DNA from 3 places in the Christensenella massiliensis genome. Region 3 is predicted to be linked to each of the others. Evidence: riboswitches for the same ligand, from Rfam matches in the RefSeq annotation. Region 3 holds a riboswitch; each other region holds the start of a gene.
What was found. A riboswitch is a leader RNA that binds a small molecule or an ion and turns the genes downstream of it on or off. The one in region 3 is predicted to bind cobalamin.
Positions count from the first base shown of each region.

Region 1 (3,273 bases), 300 kb from region 3:
CCGCAGAAAAAAAGCAAAGGATAGATACTGAATGAGAAAAAGACCGAGCGAAGACCATTTATATGAATCCGGCGAGGATTATTTGGAAGCGATCCTGATCCTGAAGCAGAAAAGCGGCACGGTACGGCCGATAGACATCGCGCGCCGTTTCGGCTATTCGCGGCCCAGCGTAAGCAGGGCCGTCGCCGCGCTCCGTGCGGACGGGCTGCTGCGGCCGGATACGGGAAACGACCTTGAATTGACCGAAAAGGGGCTTCGCCTTGCGCAGAAGGTCTATGAACGCCATTGCTTTTTCACGCAGCGGCTGACCGAAGCGGGGGTGGACCCCAAGACCGCCGAACAGGACGCCTGCCGCATCGAGCATGCGATCAGCGACGAGAGCTTTGAGAAGCTGAAAAGCTCTTTCTCGGAATAGAAGCCTGTTTTTCGGCCGGAGGGCAGGCGCAGCCGCAGAAAGCAGAGATAAGCGGCGGTGTTTTTCCGCGCGCTAAACCGAGCGGCCTAAGCGGAACGGATGATGACAGGCCGCAAAATGCGAGGAGCAAAAACGATGAAAAGTATCTTTCAGAACACACGAAAGCCGGAGGGCTTTTGGGGGCGGATGATCCTGCGGGGCATGAACCGCGGGCACGCGCCGCTTTCCGCATGGGGCATGACCTATCTTCGGGCGGCGGAGAACGCGTGCATTCTCGACATCGGGTGCGGGGGCGGCGCGAACATTGCGCGTATGCTCCGGCTGTGGCCGCAGAGCTTTGTGGAGGGCGTCGACTATTCCCCGGAAAGCGTAAAGATGAGCCGCAGGAAAAACAAGGCGCTTCTCGGAACGCGGTGTGCGGTGCGGGAGGGAGACGTAAGCGCGCTTCCCTACGAAAACGGCGCGTTCGACGCGGCGACCGCATTCGAGACCGTCTATTTCTGGCCGGAGCCCGCGCGCGCCTTTGCCGAGGTGCGCCGGGTCCTGCGGCCGGGCGGGATGTTCCTCATCGTATGCGAGGGAAGCGACCCGGCCGACGCCACATGGACGAGCCGCATCGGGGGAATGACGGTCTATTCCGGAGAAGAGCTCCGCAGCCTGCTGCAAAGGGCAGGATTTTCGGAGCCTGTCCTCCGGCAGGGCAGAAAGGAATGGATCTGCCTCACCGCCCGCGCATGAACGGCAGAGCGGAACAGCTGATGTCGATAAAAAAATACAAAGCAAAATAGAATAGTTCAATATACGGTTTCACAGAATATGCTAATATAAATACAGCGTTCCGCAGGATGGGGCGCCCGTTCAGGAAGGCTGTTTCCTGAACACAGAGACGTTTGCGCGCAGATCATACGAATAACGTCTGGTATTCTATTTGTGCGCAAAAGCATAAACAGATCGTAAATCACCGGCGGCTTTACGGCCGTGCGCTCTGCGCACAGTAAAACCGCCGCAAGCACGGAAAGCGTCCGGCCGCGCAGCGGCGAGACCTTTTCGAAATATTCATAAAGTAGCTTTGTGGCCCCGCGGTGTGCGTTTGCGCGCGGGGATGGACAAGGGAATTGGGTGAAAGTCCCAAACGGAATCCGCCGCTGTAAGCGCTGAGGCAAGCATCCGTTGGCGAAAGCCAGTCACTGGGAGACCGGGAAGGCAGGGTGCCTGACGCGAAAACAACAGAAGCTGTTTTCACAGGCGTAAGTCAGAAGACCTACAAAGAGACGAAAAAAAGACGGGCGGGCGCCGGAACGTTTGCGCAGGGGTCTTTTTATTGTTCGCGGGAATACGGCCGCGGCGGATCGCATTCGCCGCGGTTTTTTATTTGTCTGCGTATACCGGAAGGAAAGACGGAAAAATGGATCAAATAGAAGCGTGCAGGCAGGAAGCCGAAAAATGGAAAAAATGGGAAAAAGCGGGCGCATTTCGCAATATGGACCGGGAACGTGCGGAAAAATATAACCTCTACCGGCAGGCATGCATCCGGCGGTTTGCTTCTCTTTACCGGGAAATGGACGACGAGGCGCTTCTCGGCATTCTGCGCAGCCGGGCGGCGGAGCTCGGCAGAAATCCCAACCGCCGGGAGGTGTTTCCGGTCTATCATATTTTTTTGCGTATGAGATTCAAAAACTGGCCGTCTGCTCTGCGGGCGGCGGGGCTGAAGCCCCCGAAGGAGAAGAAGAGATATGAAAACAGGAACAAAAACCGCTAAAAAAACCGCTTTCAACGTCATTATGGCGGTTGCGGCAGCCGTCATCGTGATTGGCGCGGTCATGATCGCGGGCAGCCTGCAGGGATGGTTCGACGGCGGCGGACAGACGGCACAGGGCGGAACTGCGGCTGTGGCTGCGGAAGCGGTGACCGCGGAAAATAAGACCGGCAGCGCCAACATCGAGCGGGAGGGGATCGCCTATTCCCTTGAGGACGGCACGAAGCTGCGGGACGGCGACATCATCGAGACGCTCAACGGCTCTTCTGTAGAGCTTGCGCTGCCCGCAGGCGCGGTCAGCCTGAACCAGAACACCGAGGCCGTGGTACGCATCGGGGAGGACGGCTTTTCGATAGAGCTTACAAACGGAGAAGCCTTTGTAAATACGGACGGCGCGTTCACCCTGCGGCTCGCGGAGCTTGAAACGGACGTGACCGCCGCCTCCGGCGTATTCTCCGCCAGCGCCCCTGCGGGCAGCGCGAACGTGTATGTCTACGAAAACAGCGTAAGCGCGGGCGGCATAGAGGTCTCGGCCGGGCAGGCTGTGTCGCTCTATGCGGATGGTCAGGCGCCGTCGGTCGCGGCGCTTTCTCTCGCGGCGCTGAACGATTTTGACATCGGGCAGGTGCGCGCGGCGAACGAAACGAAAACGCTGTGCTTTACGAACGGTGAGCTTGATGCGCTTGCGGCGGAGCGGGAGGAACAGCTGCGCTCCGCGCTTAAGCAGCAGCAGGCCGAACAGGAAAAAGCACAGCAGATCGAAGAGCAGCGGCAGAACAATCAGAATGGAACGGGAGGCTCCGCCAGCGGTACGGGAAGCAGCGCTGCGGGCGGCGCTTCCGGGAGCACAGGCGGCTCCGGGTCCTCCGGCGGCGCATCGGGAGGAACGGGCGGCAGCGGCTCATCCGGAAATGCAGGAAATGCGGATGCGGGGCTTCCCGCGAATCCCACCTGCACCATCGCCATCCGCTGCAATACGATATTAGACCACATGGAGGACCTCGCGGAGGGCAAAAACAAATATGTGCCCGCGAACGGTACGATCCTCGCCGCGTCCACCCTCGAATTCAGCGAGGGAGAAACGGTGTTCGACGTTTTGAAG
Region 1 covers NZ_CP117826.1:1,669,792-1,673,064, reverse strand. Annotated here, with positions in the region: gene PUP29_RS08040 (metal-dependent transcriptional regulator) at 32-415, shown strand; gene PUP29_RS08035 (class I SAM-dependent methyltransferase) at 551-1,153, shown strand; cobalamin riboswitch at 1,470-1,698, shown strand; gene PUP29_RS08030 (homing endonuclease associated repeat-containing protein) at 1,821-2,174, shown strand; gene PUP29_RS08025 (DUF4430 domain-containing protein) at 2,149-3,273, shown strand, end outside.
Region 1: linked by a shared signal. The riboswitch ahead of PUP29_RS08030 (homing endonuclease associated repeat-containing protein) and the one ahead of PUP29_RS09590 (ribonucleoside triphosphate reductase) in region 3 are both predicted to bind cobalamin.

Region 2 (3,273 bases), 1.0 Mb from region 3:
CCGCACCGACAAGAAATGCTCCCACCGCGCGCGGGAGCCGGATATTCAGGAAAATATTATATACGGTCTGTGAGGCAGAGCCGTCTATGATCCGCCCGAATTCTGCGACCGAAAACCCGGAGCTTCCAATGAAAAAGGCGCACACAAAGGCGGCTATGCCGCCTATGATGAGCGCCGAAAGAAGTATTCCGAATTTTACAGTCCTTTTTTTCATATCCTGTTCCGCCGGATCATTGTTCGTTTAAGATCTCGCTGAGCTGCGCAATCGCTTCCGCGATCCGCGGACCGGGACGTGTGAACACGTTCGCGTCGATCTCATAGACCTTTCCGTTTTTGACCGCGTCAAGGTCCTGATAGCCCTGCGCCTGCGCCAATCCGTCCGCTTCACTTCCCATCGTCTCTCCTACGAGTATGATGTCGGGATTTGCGACCACAAGGTCCTCCACCGGATATTCGATCCACGGATATTCGGCGTCCTCCGTCACGCATTTTCCCCCTGCAAGCTCGATCATCGTGTTGATGAAGCTTCCCGGGCCGCTCGTCCAGTTGCCGTTTTCACCATAGCTCATGACGTAATAAACAGTTTTCTTTTCCGCCGGCTGGTTCGCCTGCGCTTCTTCTACCGCAGCGTCGATCTCTCCAATCACCGTTTGGGCCTCTTCCTGCGCGCCGATGATCTCTCCGATCAGTTCGATCGAACCCGATATTTCGTCAAACGTCGTCGCCTCTACGACTGCGACCGCGATCCCGAGCTCCTGAAGCTGGGCGACAGCATCTTCCTGCAAGCCGGTTCCTGCCAGCACAACGTCAGGCTCAAGAGACGCCACTTTTTCCACGTCCGGTCCGTTGAAATCACCGACGACCTCTATAGACTCCGTAATCTCCGGATAATCCGAATATGCGTCCACCCCAACGAGCTGCTTCGCCGCGCCGAGCGCGCATACGATCTCCGTACCCGCGGGCGTAAGGGAAACGATCTTGTCTGCCTTTTTGACCGTCACTTCATTTCCCGCCATATCTGTTACGGTCACGCCGTCTGCCTCTGCCGTTCCGGAAGGTTCAGCCGCTTCAGCGGAAACACTTGCCTCCGGGCTTTCAGACGTCTCCGGCGTTCCTGTTTCTTCCGCCGGCTGCGCAGCGCACCCCGCAAGCGCCGCAGCGCAGAGCACGACACACAAAAATAGTGCGATCCATCTTTTCCTCATAACTGTCCTCCTGTATAAAATAGTAACTGCTTGCTTTTCCCGGGCGCGGCCTGCGTACATAAAAATACCTTTCCGGCTTAAACAGCAGAAAAGGCACTGTGCGTTTTCCTTTCTCCCCGCCGAAGAAAAAAACATCGTTTCACGATTCGGCAGGTTTTCCGGCTTGACTTCATCGCATCCTGCGCGCCTTCCCGGCCTTTTGGCCAGTGGCATTTATACGGTTTCCCGCAAGCTCCAGTCTGTTTCCAGTCCGGCGCAGTTGCTCCGTCACACGGCAGCGGTGGGCTGCAGCGGCATACGCTTTCCCTATTATCCGGTTTCCCGGCACCAAAATCGATTTTATTTATGTTTTAAAATATATCACAAAAAAATTTTTCATACAATGGAATTTTCTCTCTTATTTGGCACTATTTTCTTATAACCCCTATTGCATAATTATTCATTTGAATGTATAATTATTAATATCAGTTTGAAATTCAGGGGCACGCAAAACGGTTCCCCTACAAAAGGAGTTGTTTTTATTATGGTAAATGTCAGCGTGATCGGGGCGACCGGCTATGTGGGCGCGGAGCTTTTGCGCCTCCTTTCTGCGCACCCGGACGTGCATATCAATAAGGCTGTATCCAAAAGCTTTGCCGGAAAAGAGATGAAAGATATCTATGCAAATTTTATTCCGAACCAAAGCGTCGGGCTCACCGGAGAGGAAAGCGGTCCGGATGCGGGTGATTTCGTATTTCTCTGTCTGCCGCACGGCCAGTCTCTCAAGGCCGCGCCCGCGTTGCTTGCGTCCGGGCACAAGGTCATCGACCTTTCGGGGGATTTCCGCTATGACGATACCGATATTTATGAAAAATGGTATGGTATCCCGCATACCGCGAAGCAGGAAAATGCTTCCGCCGTTTACGGACTGCCCGAATTTTTCGGAGACGATGTGAAAAAATCCTCTTTTACAGCCAATCCGGGCTGTTATACGACGACGAGTATTTTGGCGCTCGCGCCGCTGCTTGCGGAGGGCGTCATTCGGGAAAACGGTATCGTGATCGACGCGAAATCCGGTGTGACCGGAGCGGGCCGGAAAGAAAAGCTCGCTTTCTCCTATTGTGAAACGGCGGATAACTTCAAAGCATATTCCGTACCGCTGCATAGGCATACCTCGGAAATCGAGGAGCAGCTCTCCAAGCTCTCCGGCAAGGATATTTGCCTCCTGTTCACACCGCATCTCCTGCCCGTCAAACGCGGCATTCTCGCGACGATTTACGCAGAGCTCGCGGAGGGCGTTACCGCGGAGCAAATTTCCAAAGTATACGAAAGCTACTATGCGGACGCCCCTTTCACACACGTTCTGCCGCACGGAAAGCTGCCTGAGCTGAAATATGTAGTCGGCTCCAACAACTGCATGATCGGTTTTGAACTCTCGGAGCGTACCGGAAGGATCATTATCGTTTCCTGTACTGATAATCTCATCAAGGGCGCCGCAGGACAGGCGATCCAGAATTTTAATCTCATGAACGGCTTAGATGAAACGCTGGGGCTGCCCCGGACGGCATGGTATCTGTAACTACCGGCGGTATTGCCGCCTCTTATTAAAGGAAATGGTGAATAGTATGGAAGATCAAAAAATGGAAAAATATCTGGAACGTGCTCATGTGCTGATCGAGGCTCTGCCTTATATCCAGCGTCTGTTTGGAAAAACGATCGTTATCAAATACGGCGGCGCAGCCATGATGCACGATGAGCTTACGCAGAAGATCATGGAGGACGTTACCCTCCTGAAGTTCGTGGGCATGAATCCCATCCTCGTACACGGCGGCGGGCCGGACATCAATCACATGCTTGACTCACTTGACATCAAGCCGAACTTCGTCGATGGCCTGCGCGTGACGGACGACGCAACGATGGAAGTCGTACAGATGGTGCTTACCGGGAAAATCAATAAAGAGATCGTCGCCAAGCTGAACGGTATGGGCGCGTCTGCCATCGGCCTCTGCGGTATCGACGGCAACATTATCAAGGCGGTCAAGGCGCCGCCGAAAAACGGCGTTGACCTCGGCAACGTCGGGCAGATCAC
Region 2 covers NZ_CP117826.1:938,390-941,662, forward strand. Annotated here, with positions in the region: gene PUP29_RS04505 (FecCD family ABC transporter permease) at 1-214, opposite strand, end outside; gene PUP29_RS04510 (ABC transporter substrate-binding protein) at 231-1,205, opposite strand; cobalamin riboswitch at 1,337-1,552, opposite strand; gene argC (N-acetyl-gamma-glutamyl-phosphate reductase) at 1,729-2,763, shown strand; gene argB (acetylglutamate kinase) at 2,810-3,273, shown strand, end outside.
Region 2: linked by a shared signal. The riboswitch ahead of PUP29_RS04510 (ABC transporter substrate-binding protein) and the one ahead of PUP29_RS09590 (ribonucleoside triphosphate reductase) in region 3 are both predicted to bind cobalamin.

Region 3 (3,273 bases):
CCGACAGGCGGAACAAAAAGCTATGTCCGCGCAGTTGCACGGGGAATAGCGGATGATTTCCGCGAGATTGACCTGACGAACCGGGAAACACGGGCAAAGGAGCATCTGTTTTCACCGGATGAGATTGCGGTGATCGGCGTTCCCGTTTATTACGGACGGATCCCGCAGCTGCCGGACGAGCTGCTGCGCGGCCTTACGGCGAGCCATACGCCTGCGGTGTTTGTCGTCGTTTACGGCAACCGGGAATTCGACGACGCGCTTTTGGAACTTTCCGATCTGTGTGAAAAACAGGGCTTTTATGGCGCGGCGGCCTGCGCGTTCGTTGCGCAGCATACCTTTTCCCCGAAAATCGCGGCAGGACGACCGAATGAAGAGGACCTCACGATCGCGGAAGCATTTGGCAGGGAGATACGGGAATTTATGGAAGCAAAGGATGCAAAGCCGCTTTCTTTGCCCGGAGACCGGCCGTACCGGTCGTTTACTGTGGCGCCGTTCACGCCGAAGGGAGACAAAAGCTGCACCGGCTGCGGAACATGCGTGCGGATATGCCCGTCAGGGGCGATCACGGCGGAGGCTCCGCGGGAGACGGATGCGAAGAAATGTATCCGCTGTCTTGTGTGCGTACGCGCCTGCCCTGCGGGAGCGCGCAGGGTAGGCGGCCCGGTCTATAGTATGGTAAAGCATAAGCTGGAAAAGGAGCTTACGAAAACGGAAAAAGAGGCGAGGCTATTTCTGCCTTAATGGAGACCGTTCCCGGGAGGAAGCGTGTAAGAGCCGAAAGCGGGCTTATCGGAAAAGCCATGCTGCTGCGCGGACAGGCGCTTTTTTGAGTTTGCAGCGCTTTTACTGCGCGCAGAACACACGGCCTCAAAACCGCTGCGAGAGAGGGCTTAAGGGCGCTCCGCTGCAAGAAGCTTAGAAAAAAGCCGACCAAGGGCTTATCGACAGACTGAAGCGCCTTTTCAAGGCGTTTTTTTGCTGGACAAAGAAAACTGCTTTTGAGGAAAATGGGCCCCGGGGTTGACTTTATGGAGAAGAAGCAATACAATATATACGTATTTTTAAAATATTTACCACATCATATTGTATTTCGGATGGGGGAAGACGGGTGAAAATCCCGCGCGGTCCCGCCGCTGTATGAGCCGAGCAATGCACGGAAGCCACTGGGAAAAGGAACTGGGAAGGCGTGCGGCGCGTTTGAGGCTTGAGCCAGAATATCCCGTTCGAAATGAAAGCGCCGCGAGGTATGGCAACGAAGAACGTTTTTTGAGCAAAACGAGAGGAGTCTGCACCTCGGCGCGTAAAGGATACGCGCTTATTTTTGTATGCGCGCATCCGGAATATCCCGGAGGAGGAAACGCGATGATCACAAAAATCAGAAAAAGAAACGGAAGCACGGAAAATTTCCAGAAGGAAAAGATCACTTGGGCTATCTTCAACGCTGTGACTGCCGTGGGCGGAGACGACTTCGACACGGCGCAGAAGCTTTCGGGCGAGGTGGTGGACCTTGCGAACCTGCGCCTGAAAACGGAGACCGCGGACGTGGAGGAGATACAGGATCTTGTGGAAAAGGTGCTGATCGAGCGCGGACACGCAAAGACAGCGAAGGCCTATATCCTTTACCGTGAAAAACGCCGCGCGGCAAGGGAAAGCAACGCCCTCATCGGCGCGACGATCGATATGTTTTCCGACTATCTTGACGATAAGGACTGGCAGATCAAGGAGAACGCGAACACGCAGAAATCCATCAACGGTATGAACAACTATGTACGCGAAACATTCACAAAGCAGTATTGGCTGCACGAGGTCTATCCGCAGGAGATACGCGAGGCGCACACGAGCGGCGCGTTTCACATCCATGACCTTGGATTTTTCGGTCCATACTGCGCGGGCTGGGATCTAAAGCAGCTGCTCGCGGACGGATTCGGCGGCGTACCCGGCAAGGTGGAGTCCTCTCCGGCCAAACATCTGCGTTCTTTTTTGGGACAGGTGGTGAATTCCACATTCACTACGCAGGGAGAGACTGCGGGCGCGCAGGCGTGGTCGTCTATCGACACCTATTGCGCGCCTTTTATCCGCTATGACGGCATGACCAAAAAAGAGGTCAAGCAGGCGTTGCAGGAGTTTATTTTCAATATCAACGTTCCCACGCGCGTGGGCTTCCAGTGCCCGTTTTCGAACCTTACCTTTGATATCGTCGTTCCGCGTACGTTAAAGGACGAGGCTGTGATCGTGGGGGGAAAGATCCAGCGTGAGACGTACGGGGAGTTCCAGAAGGAAATGGATCTGTTCAACGAGTGCTTCTGCGAGGTGATGCTCGAGGGAGACGCGCACGGACGGGTATTCACCTTTCCGATCCCGACCATTAACGTGACGAACGATTTTGACTGGGACAGCCCGGTGGTGAACAGGTTTATGGAGATCACCTGCAAATACGGCATCCCGTATTTTTCAAACTATATCAATTCCGATCTTTCGCCGGAGGACGCGCTTTCCATGTGCTGCCGCCTGCGGCTCGATACCAAACAGCTCCGCAAGCGCGGGGGCGGGCTTTTCGGCTCGAACCCCATGACGGGCTCGATCGGCGTCGTGACCATCAACCTGCCGCGCATCGGCTATCTTTCAAAATCCGAGGGAGAATTCAAGGCGCGCCTGTGGCAGATGGTGATGCTGGCGAAAAACAGCCTTGAGATCAAGCGCAAGATGATCGAGCATCAGACGGAGCGGGGGCTGTATCCGTTTTCGGCGCACTATCTGCGCAACGTGAAGATGCGTACCGGGCAATATTGGTACAACCATTTCAATACGATCGGCATTCTCGGCATGAACGAAGCGCTGCTCAATTTCTATGGGGACGGCACGGACCTGACGACCGAAAAAGGGCAGGAATTCGCAATATCCGTGATGAACTATATGCGCGGCCTGATGACAGAGATACAAGAAGAAACGGGACATTTTTACAATCTTGAGGCAACGCCTGCGGAGGGCACGAGCTACCGCCTTGCGGAGCTGGACAAAAAGAAATATCCTGACATCATCTGCGCGGGCGGCGGGGACGTGGCCTATTATACCAATTCCACACAGCTTCCGGTCGGCTTCACGGACGACATTTTTGAAACGATGGACCTGCAGGACGAGCTGCAAAGCCTGTATACGGGAGGAACCGTGCTGCACCTCTATCTCGGCGAGCGCATTCCCGACATCGAGGTGGCGAAAAGCCTCATCCGCAAGGTGTTCACTCATTACAAGCTGCCGTATCTCTCGCTTACGCCT
Region 3 covers NZ_CP117826.1:1,973,948-1,977,220, forward strand. Annotated here, with positions in the region: gene PUP29_RS09585 (EFR1 family ferrodoxin) at 1-741, shown strand, start outside; cobalamin riboswitch at 1,076-1,241, shown strand; gene PUP29_RS09590 (ribonucleoside triphosphate reductase) at 1,363-3,273, shown strand, end outside.